One region of the Streptomyces sp. Tu 3180 genome, then DNA from elsewhere that is predicted to be linked to it. Evidence: riboswitches for the same ligand, from Rfam matches in the RefSeq annotation. Region 1 holds a riboswitch; the other holds the start of a gene.

Region 1 (4,582 bases):
CAGTTCGCCCGTCTGCGGGGCGTGGCCGGGGTCGAGGACCGCGCCCTGGCAGTCCGACACCCCGAACCCGATGGCCCGGCCCTGCCCCCACGCGCCCCGCTCGTAGGGCAGGAAGCCCGCCGGCCGCGCTCCGGCGTACAGCACCGCGACCCTGGCCTGCGGCCGGACCCGGCCCACTGCGGTGGTGAACTCCGGTTCCATGAAGGGGTTGCGCGGTGCGTCCGTCGCGGCGCGCAGTTCCCGCCAGCGCTCCCGCTCCCCCTCGCCGAGCTCGTCGGGCCTCAGCACGCGCATGCGTCCACTGCTCACCTGACCCCCCGATCAAGTCCCCCCTGGACACTTGGAAGGTACCGCCCGAGAGCGCATGGACGGTAGAGAGCGGAGCATGTTGTTGCCAAACGGGCAGAGGCCCTCAACCGGTCGGTACCCGGCGCGGTGAGGAGGACCGGCTCGTTGTCCGTATTCTCTGATCATGGCCGCACCCACCGCATTCTCACTCATCGCCACCGACCTGGACGGGACGCTGCTGCGCGGCGACGACACCCTCTCCGACCGGTCCCTCGCCGCGCTCGCGCGCGTGGAGCGGGCCGGTGCCCGGCACCTCGTGGTGACGGGACGCCCGGCCCCCAGGGTGCGGCCGCTCCTGGACGACCTCGGCGGCACGGGGCTCGCGGTGTGCGGGCAGGGCGCGCAGGTGTACGACGCCGGCGCGGACCGGCTGCTGTGGTCCGTCACGCTGGACCGGGAACTGGCGGAGACCGCGCTCGGCAAGATCGAGGCCGAGGTGGGCGAGGTGTACGCCGCGGTCGACCAGGACGGCGTCGACGGGCTGACCCTGATCGAGCCCGGCTACCTGATGCCGCACCCCACCCTCCCCGCCGTGCGGGTCGAGCGGCGCGGTGACCTGTGGGACCGGCCGATCAGCAAGGTGCTGCTGCGCCACCCGGAGCTGTCGGACGACGCCCTGGCGGCGGCGGCCCGTTCGGTGGTCGGTTCGCTGGCCACGGTCACCATGTCGGGGCCGGGGACCGTGGAGCTCCAGCCGTGCGGGGTCACCAAGGCGACCGGGCTGGCGCTGGCCGCCGAACACCTGGGGCTGGGCCCGGAGCGGACCCTCGCCTTCGGTGACATGCCGAACGACATCCCGATGTTCGACTGGGCCGCGCACGGCGTCGCCATGGCCAACGCCCATCCCGAGCTGAAGGCGGTGGCCGACGAGGTCACCACGTCGAACGAGGACGACGGCGTGGCCGTCGTCCTCGAGCGACTGTTCGGCGGGGCGGCCGTGCTGGGCCGTCAGCGGACGGCTCAGTACGCGCCGAAGACGTTGTCGATCGAGCCGTAGCGGTCGGCGGCGTAGTTGCAGGCCGCCGTGATGTTCGCGACCGGGTCGAACGGGTCGAAGGCGGTGCCGGGCACGTGGTACGCCTGGAAGGTCGGGTCGATGACCTGCAGCAGGCCCTTCGACGGGGTGCCCGCGGCGGCGTTGGAGTCCCAGTTGTTGACGGCGGCCGGGTTGCCGGAGGACTCGCGCATGACGTTGCGGTGGATGCCCTCGTAGGAGCCCGGGATGCCGTGCTGCGCCATGACCGACAGCGACTCGCGGATCCAGCCGTCGAGGTTGTCCGGGTAGGTCGTCGTGGAGGCGGCGGCCGTGGTGGACGGCGTGGTGGCCGCGGAGGCGCTGGTCGCGCCGAACAGCGGGAGGGCGACCACGGCGACACCGGTGCCGGCGACGGCGAGGGAGCGGGCGAGGCGGCGGCCGCCGAAGCGGCGGGGCTGACCGGATGCAGGCATGTCTGGGTTCCTCTCCTACGCCTGCGAGGTGAGCTGTCGGGTTCGGGCGGGAGAGTGCCCGGCCGTGCCCCTGCGGGCACGGCTTCACCCCGAGCCGTTCCGGCGTGTGGCCGGCCCGGCGACTTACCTGGGTCCCCCGCTCCTGCCGTGCGTGAGTGAGTCGTCGTGGGTCGATGCGGGTGGCGGCAGGATTCGGCGTCCACCCGGCAGGCCGGGAACGTATGCGAGAGCACATGTCGGAAACAAGTGCAGCCGCCACAGATGGGGCCGTTTGATCTTGTCATGGGTGTTTTGGGGTGCTTGGTTCTTTGCGAGTGCCAAGGCTCAACTCGCCTGCGGGGAAAGGGAGAACGCCGGTGCGCCGGAGCGGCGGGCGGGCGGGCGGCGCGTGACCGACCTCACTGGCCGTGCGTTCGGTCCGCATTTCACGCCAAAGGGAATCCGATTGACAATTACCGCGAATCGGACAGTGGGACGACAGGATGGTCGGGATGGCGAGTGCGGCGAGGTGCGATCCGGGGGGTGCGGCCCCGCAGGTGTGGATCGTCACACCCCGGAAAACCGATGGATGTCTGTTGTCGTCGAACGATCAGAAACCGACGGCTCCGATCTCGCGCCGTCCGACTCGAGGGCGCCTCCAGGTCGAGCGAAGTTCGAGACCGGGAGACCCGGGCGCTGACGGTGATCGAAACGTGACCGGATACGCTGACTCGAGTGAGGGCAGCGACCTATCGACAAACCGTGTAACCGCCACCAGACACCAGCAGACAGGAGACCCCTCGTGACCGTCGTCGGGCCGTTCGGGCTGAGCGTGCGGGACCAGGCTCTGGAAGCCGATGTCCAGGCCGGATTGACGGCTGTCGAGGAGGGGCTGCTCGAGGCCACCAAGAGCGAGGTGCCCTTCATCACGGGGGCCGCCCAGCATCTGGTGCGGGCCGGCGGCAAGCGGTTCCGCCCGCTGCTCGTGATGCTCTCCGCCCAGTTCGGCGACCCCTACGCGCCCGGTGTCGTGCCGTCGGCCGTGGTCGTGGAGCTGACCCACCTGGCCACGCTGTACCACGACGACGTCATGGACGAGGCCGAGGTGCGGCGCGGCGTGGCCAGTGCGAACACCCGCTGGGGCAACTCCGTCGCGGTCCTCACCGGCGACTTCCTCTTCGCGCGGGCCTCGCACATCCTGGCCGACCTCGGCCCGGAGGCGGTGCGGGTGCAGGCCGAGGCGTTCGAGCGGCTGGTCACCGGGCAGATCCTGGAGACCGCGGGGCCGCAGGACGGCCGGGACCCGGTCGAGCACTACCTGGACGTGCTCGGCGGCAAGACCGGCTCGCTGGTCGCGGTCTCCTGCCGGTTCGGCGCGATGATGTCCGGCGCCGACGAAACGGTCGTGCACGTGCTCACCCAGTACGGCGAGCGGCTCGGCGTCGCCTTCCAGCTCGCCGACGACGTCCTGGACATCGCCTCCGACTCCCACGAGTCCGGCAAGACCCCCGGCACGGACCTGCGCGAGGGCATCGCCACGCTGCCCGTGCTGCGGCTGCGCGAGCGGGCGGCCCGGCTGGGGCTGGCCGAGGACATCGCCCTGTGCGAGCTGCTCGACTCCGACCTCACCGACGACGCCCGGCACGCCGAGGCGCTGCGGCTGCTGCGCGCCCACCCCGCCCTGGAGCAGGCCCGCCGGGACACCGTGCGCTACGCCGAGGAGGCCCGCTCGGCCCTGGCCCCGCTGCCGGAGTGCGACGCGAAGGCGGCGCTGGTGGAGCTGTGCGACGCGGTGGTGCACCGGGCGGGCTGAGCCGCCCGGCCCGTACGCACGCCGCGTCCCCTCCGGGCCGGCCGCGTCCCCTCGGGGCCCCGGCCGCACCGTTACTGGTCGGCCGCACCCCTACTGGTCGGGGGAGGAAAACACCGGTCGTGTCATACCGCAGCAGTACGCGGAGTTGAGCCCGCGGTCTGACGCATCCCTCCGCCGGTTTTGGTCAGATGGAGCACGACGGACATCACCACTCCTCACCGATTCGGGTGAGAATGGCGGCTCAGGGGGAGACTGGTGCGAGGACACGAGACGGAAGCCGCCGCCGACCACGGAGGTAGGGCACACATGGCACCGTACGCATCCGACGACATGACGGCCCCGGGAGAGGCCGACGGGCCGCGCGCGAGGCGGCGCAGGGCCGCGCGGTACGTCGTCCCGGTCACGGTGATGGGAGTGGCGGCCGCGACCATCGGGCTCGTCCCCGCGATCGCCGACTCCGGCGACCCGGACCTGCCGGAGATCACGGCGGCTCAGCTCATCGAGAAGATCGCGCAGTCGGACGTCGAGCAGCTCTCCGGCACCGTGAAGATCACCACCGACCTCGGCCTGCCGGACCTCGGCGGCCTGGAGAGCGGCCTCGCCTCCGGCGCGACGGAGCGGGGCGGGGACGGCGGCTCCTCGGCCGACCCGTCCGCCAAGCTCACCGAGCTGGCCTCCGGCACGCACACCCTGCGCGTCGCGACCGACGGCCCGGACCGGCAGAAGCTGTCGCTCCTGGAGAACGCCGCCGAGTACAGCCTGATCCACAACGGCGAGGACGTCTGGGGCTACGACAGCGAGTCCAACGAGGTCTACCACGGCACGGTCGACGCGTCCGGCGAGGACCGGGAGCAGCAGCCCCCGGCCACCCCCGAGGACTTCGCCGAGGAGGCGCTGAAGTCGGTCGACGACACCACGTCCGTGACCGTCGACGGCACCGCCCAGGTGGCCGGCCGGGACGCGTACAGGCTGGTCGTCAAGCCCAAGCAGTCC
Region 2 (4,582 bases), 1.3 Mb from region 1:
GTCTGCGAGCGGTAGACCCGGGCCGCGGTCTGCTCCCCGATCAGCCGGATCCTGGTCGCGGTGGAGAAACGGTCCCGGTCCTTCACCGCCATGTCCCGCCTCCGGTTCGCCTCGATGCGTGTTCATACGTGCGTACGTCCCCGCACACGGTACGGGACCGAGTACGGGGACGTACGTACGACGCTGCTACAACAGCGGTGCTCAGCCCTTGAAGCGCGGGAACGCGCTGCGGCCGGCGTACACCGCGGCGTCGTCGAGGATCTCCTCGATGCGCAGCAGCTGGTTGTACTTGGCGACGCGCTCGGAGCGGGCCGGGGCGCCGGTCTTGATCTGGCCGCAGTTGGTGGCGACGGCCAGGTCGGCGATGGTGACGTCCTCGGTCTCGCCGGAGCGGTGGGACATCATGCACTTGAAGCCGTTGCGCTGGGCCAGCTCGACGGCGTCCAGGGTCTCGGTCAGCGAGCCGATCTGGTTGACCTTGACCAGCAGGGCGTTGGCGGCGCCCTCCTCGATGCCGCGGGCCAGGCGCTCCGGATTGGTGACGAACAGGTCGTCGCCGACGAGCTGGACCTTGTCGCCGAGCTTGGCGGTGATGGTCTTCCAGCCCTCCCAGTCGTCCTCGAACAGCGGGTCCTCGATGGAGACGAGCGGGTACGCCTCGACGAGCTCGGCGTAGTACTCGGTCATCTCGGCGGCGGAGCGCTCCTTGCCCTCGAAGACGTAGGAGCCGTCCTTGTAGAACTCGGAGGCGGCGACGTCGAGGGCGAGGGCGATCTGCTCGCCGGGGGTGTAGCCGGCCTCCTTGATGGCCTCGAGGATGAGGTCGAGGGCCTCCCGGTTGGAGCCGAGGTTCGGGGCGAAGCCGCCCTCGTCGCCGAGGCCGGTGGCCAGGCCCTTGCTCTTCAGGACCTTCTTCAGGGTGTGGTAGACCTCGGCGCCCCAGCGCAGGGCCTCGGAGAAGGTCTCCGCGCCGATCGGGGCGATCATGAACTCCTGGATGTCCACGTTGGAGTCGGCGTGCGAGCCGCCGTTCAGGATGTTCATCATCGGCACCGGCAGCAGGTGCGCGTTCGGGCCGCCCAGGTAGCGGAAGAGCGGCAGGTCGGAGGCCTCGGAGGCGGCGTGGGCGACGGCGAGCGAGACACCGAGGATGGCGTTGGCGCCGAGCGAGCCCTTGTTGTCGGTGGCGTCCAGGTCGAACATCGCCTGGTCGATCAGGCGCTGCTCGGTGGCGTCGTAGCCGACGAGCTCCGGGCCGATCTGCTCGATGACGGCCAGGACGGCCTTCTCGACGCCCTTGCCCAGGTAACGGTTGGCATCGCCGTCACGGAGTTCGATGGCCTCGAAGGCGCCGGTGGAGGCGCCGGACGGGACGGCGGCACGACCCGTGCTGCCGTCGTCGAGGCCGACCTCGACCTCGACCGTGGGGTTGCCTCGGGAGTCCAGGATTTCCCGGGCTACGACGACGTCGATGGACGGCACGAGCATCTCCTTCTTGGATGTGACGCGGGTGAGCGGGGCCACTCAGGCCCTGCGAGTCCGAGCCTAACCGGCTCCGGGCGATCGGCATCCGGTCGCCCGTGTCGTGGACAGGAGCGAGCTTAGATTGTTTCCGCACGGAACAAAGCCGTTCCCGGAAACCCGGCGGAAACCGTGACCCGGCGGAGCCCGTGAAAAACCCCGCCCCGGTGCGTACGGGGGAACACGCACCGGGGCGGGGAGCCCGTGGGGACGGGGAGGGGCCGGAGGCCGCTGTCCTTACTTCAGGTGCAGCTGCTGGCCCGGGTAGATGAGGTCGGCGTCCTCGACGATGTCGTCGTTGAGCTCGAACAGCTTCGCCCAGCCGCCCTCGACGTCGTGCTCCTGGGCGATGGAGCTCAGGGTGTCGCCCTTGACGACCTTGTACTCGCCGTCGCCCTTGGCGACCTTCTCGCCGGTCGGAGTGGTGACGGTCTTCTTCGCGGCCGGGCGCTCGGCGGAGCGGGAGGCCTTCTGCCCGGTCCCACGGGTCTCGGCGGAGCCGGCGCCCTGCTCCTGACCCTGGGCGGTCTGACCCTGGCCCTGCGAGCCCTGCGAGGAGCCGCCGTCCTGGGTCTGGGCGGAGCCGCCGCCGTAGGGGGCGTTCGACAGGTTCACGCCGCAGACCGGCCAGGCGCCCTTGCCCTGGCCCGCGAGGACCTTCTCGGCGATCTCGATCTGCTGGGCCTTGCTGGCCTGGTCGGCGGTGGCGGCGTACTGCGTGCCGCCGTACGCGGCCCAGGTGGAGGCGGAGAACTGCAGACCGCCGTAGTAGCCGTTGCCGGTGTTGATGGACCAGTTGCCGCCGGACTCGCACTGGGCGACGGCGTCCCACTCGGAGGCGGTGGCGGCGGAGGCCGTGCCGGACGCCACCAGCGGGGCGGCGACGGCGGCGCCGGCGACGCCGACGACGGCGATGGCGCGGGTGGCCTTGGACGGACGACGGTGCTTGCCCTTGCCGGAGAACAGCATGGATGGATCCCCTCACCGACGCCTACGAGGTGAGCTGTCGGGTTCGGGCCGGTTGAGTTGCCCGGCCGCGCCCCTCACGGGACGCGGCTTCACCCCGAGCCGGATCCGGCGTCAACCGCCCTGATCCGGCGCCTACCTTGGGTCCCCCGCTCCTGCCTGCGGCGCATGACGCGACGACTGTTCCCGTGCTGCCACTGGCAGGATTCGGCGTGGCGGCAGCCGGGGCCCGCGGTGGCGAGCGGTCACGACCGTAGACACGCGATCGGCGGAATTTCAAAGACGATCAGGGCCTCTGAGACCTATCTCTCACCGTCTGCAAAACGGACATTCAGCACGAAACGTGACGTCAACTGTCGCCGTCCGCCCGCCCCTTCGGGCGTCACTCCCTGCCCGGCTCGACCCCGACCTCGAGCTTCTGACCGGGCAGGATGAGGTCCGGGTCGGCACCGACGGCCTGCTCGTTCTCCGCGTAGAGCGCACGCCATCCGCCATCGAGCTCAAGGGAGTCGGCGATGGACCAGAGACTGTCGCCGGAGCGCACGGTGTAGGACCCGTCCGCGGTGTCGCGGGGGGCGTCGGCGCCGCGCGAGGCGTGCCGGCCGGACGCCTCGGCGGTGCGGTCCTCGCCCTCGCCCTCCTCGGCGCTGGCGCCGCGGTGGCGGCCGGCCCCGCTGTCCGTGAGCGCCGAAGAACCGTCGATCTGCCCGGACTTGTCCGACTCGTCACTTTTCGGCGCGGCCGGGGCGGAGGGGGAGGCGCCGGACCCGGCGTCCGAACCAGCGGACTTGCCGGACTTGTCCGACTTGGGTGATTCGTCGTCCGTGTCCTTCGCGCTCGCCGACGGGCCGGACGACGGCGAGGAGGAGGCGGAAGCGGACGGCTCGTCGGAGTCCGGAGTCCCGGACGCGTCCGGCGCGTCGGGCGAGCCGGACGGCTCGGAGGAGCCGGATCCGCCCGGCGTGGAGTCCTCCGCCACGCCCGTGTCGACGCCGGCCGACGCGGAGCCCTGCTGCAGGCCCGCCGTCAGTCCGCAGGTGCGCCACGCACCGACCCCCTGGTCGGCGAGGATTCTCTCGGCCACGGCTATCTGCTGGCCGCGACTGGCCTGGTCGGGGCTCGGCGCGTAGTCGAGTCCGCCGTAGTTCTCCCAGTCGTCCTGCGTCAACTGCAGGCCGCCGTAGTAGCCGTTGCCGGTGTTCTGGCTCCAGGAGCCACCGCTCTCGCACTCCGCGACCCGGTCCCAGGTCGCGCCGTCGGCCGCGCTGGCGCTGCCGGCCCCGAGGAGCGGGATCGCGATGGCGGAGCCGGTCACTCCGGCCGCGACGAGGAGTGCCGGAGCCTGGCGGGGGCGGCGGTGCCGACCGTTCCCGGAGAGCATGCGGAGACCTTTCGCAAGACAGCAGTTGCCGGCGCGGCGGATGAAGCGGAGGTGCCGCGCTTGATGGGTGAACGTATCGGCAGACGATCACTTGTCACAAGTTCATGCCGCGCAGATCACGTGAAGATCACAGAAATGAGCGCGTGTCATGTTTGCGCTGGTCCGCACGGGCCCGGGGAAGGAGACGCGGAAACCGGGGTTCCCTCGTCAGGCCGCCGGTGGGGTGAACTCCACCGGCAGGGTGCGCAGTCCGCGCATGATGAGCCCGCCGCGCCAGCGCAGTTCGGCGGGGTCCACCGCGAGCCGGAGGTCCGGCAGGCGGGTCAGCAGCGTGGCGAGCGCGGTCTGGCCCTCCAGACGGGCCAGCGGCGCGCCCAGGCAGTAGTGGATGCCGTGGCCGTACCCCAGGTGCTGGTTGTCGCGCCGGCCGAGGTCGAGCACGTCCGGGTCGGCGAACCGTTCCGGGTCCCGGTCCGCGGCGGCCAGGACGACGAGGACCGGGTCGCCGGCCGCGACGCGCTGCCCGCCGATGGTGACCGGCTCGGTGGCGAACCGCCAGGTGGCGAGCTCCACCGGGCCGTCGTAGCGCAGCAGTTCCTCGACACCGGTCTCCAGCAGCGCGCGTTCCCCGGCGGCCAGCGACCTCTGCAGGCGGTCGCGCTGCCCGGGATGGGTGAGCAGGGCGTAGGTGCCGTTGCCGATGAGGTTGACGGT

What was found. Region 1 has a riboswitch for cyclic di-AMP ahead of GL259_RS22830 (transglycosylase SLT domain-containing protein). Riboswitches for the same ligand answer to the same signal wherever they lie in the genome.
Region 2: it holds a riboswitch for cyclic di-AMP, as region 1 does, so the genes downstream of both, GL259_RS16710 (transglycosylase family protein) here and GL259_RS22830 (transglycosylase SLT domain-containing protein) in region 1, are expected to answer to the same signal.

What each region holds. Positions count from the first base shown of each region.
Region 1 is NZ_WOXS01000002.1:4,848,690-4,853,271, forward strand. It holds gene GL259_RS22820 (GNAT family N-acetyltransferase) at 1-294, opposite strand, end outside; gene GL259_RS22825 (HAD family hydrolase) at 473-1,345, shown strand; gene GL259_RS22830 (transglycosylase SLT domain-containing protein) at 1,309-1,797, opposite strand; cyclic di-AMP (ydaO/yuaA leader) riboswitch at 1,803-1,973, opposite strand; gene GL259_RS22835 (polyprenyl synthetase family protein) at 2,579-3,589, shown strand; gene GL259_RS22840 (sigma-E factor regulatory protein RseB domain-containing protein) at 3,896-4,582, shown strand, end outside.
Region 2 is NZ_WOXS01000002.1:3,537,820-3,542,401, forward strand. It holds gene GL259_RS16700 (septum formation initiator family protein) at 1-92, opposite strand, end outside; gene eno (phosphopyruvate hydratase) at 202-1,482, opposite strand; gene GL259_RS16710 (transglycosylase family protein) at 1,759-2,490, opposite strand; cyclic di-AMP (ydaO/yuaA leader) riboswitch at 2,495-2,664, opposite strand; gene GL259_RS16715 (transglycosylase family protein) at 2,870-3,868, opposite strand; gene GL259_RS16720 (cytochrome P450) at 4,076-4,582, opposite strand, start outside.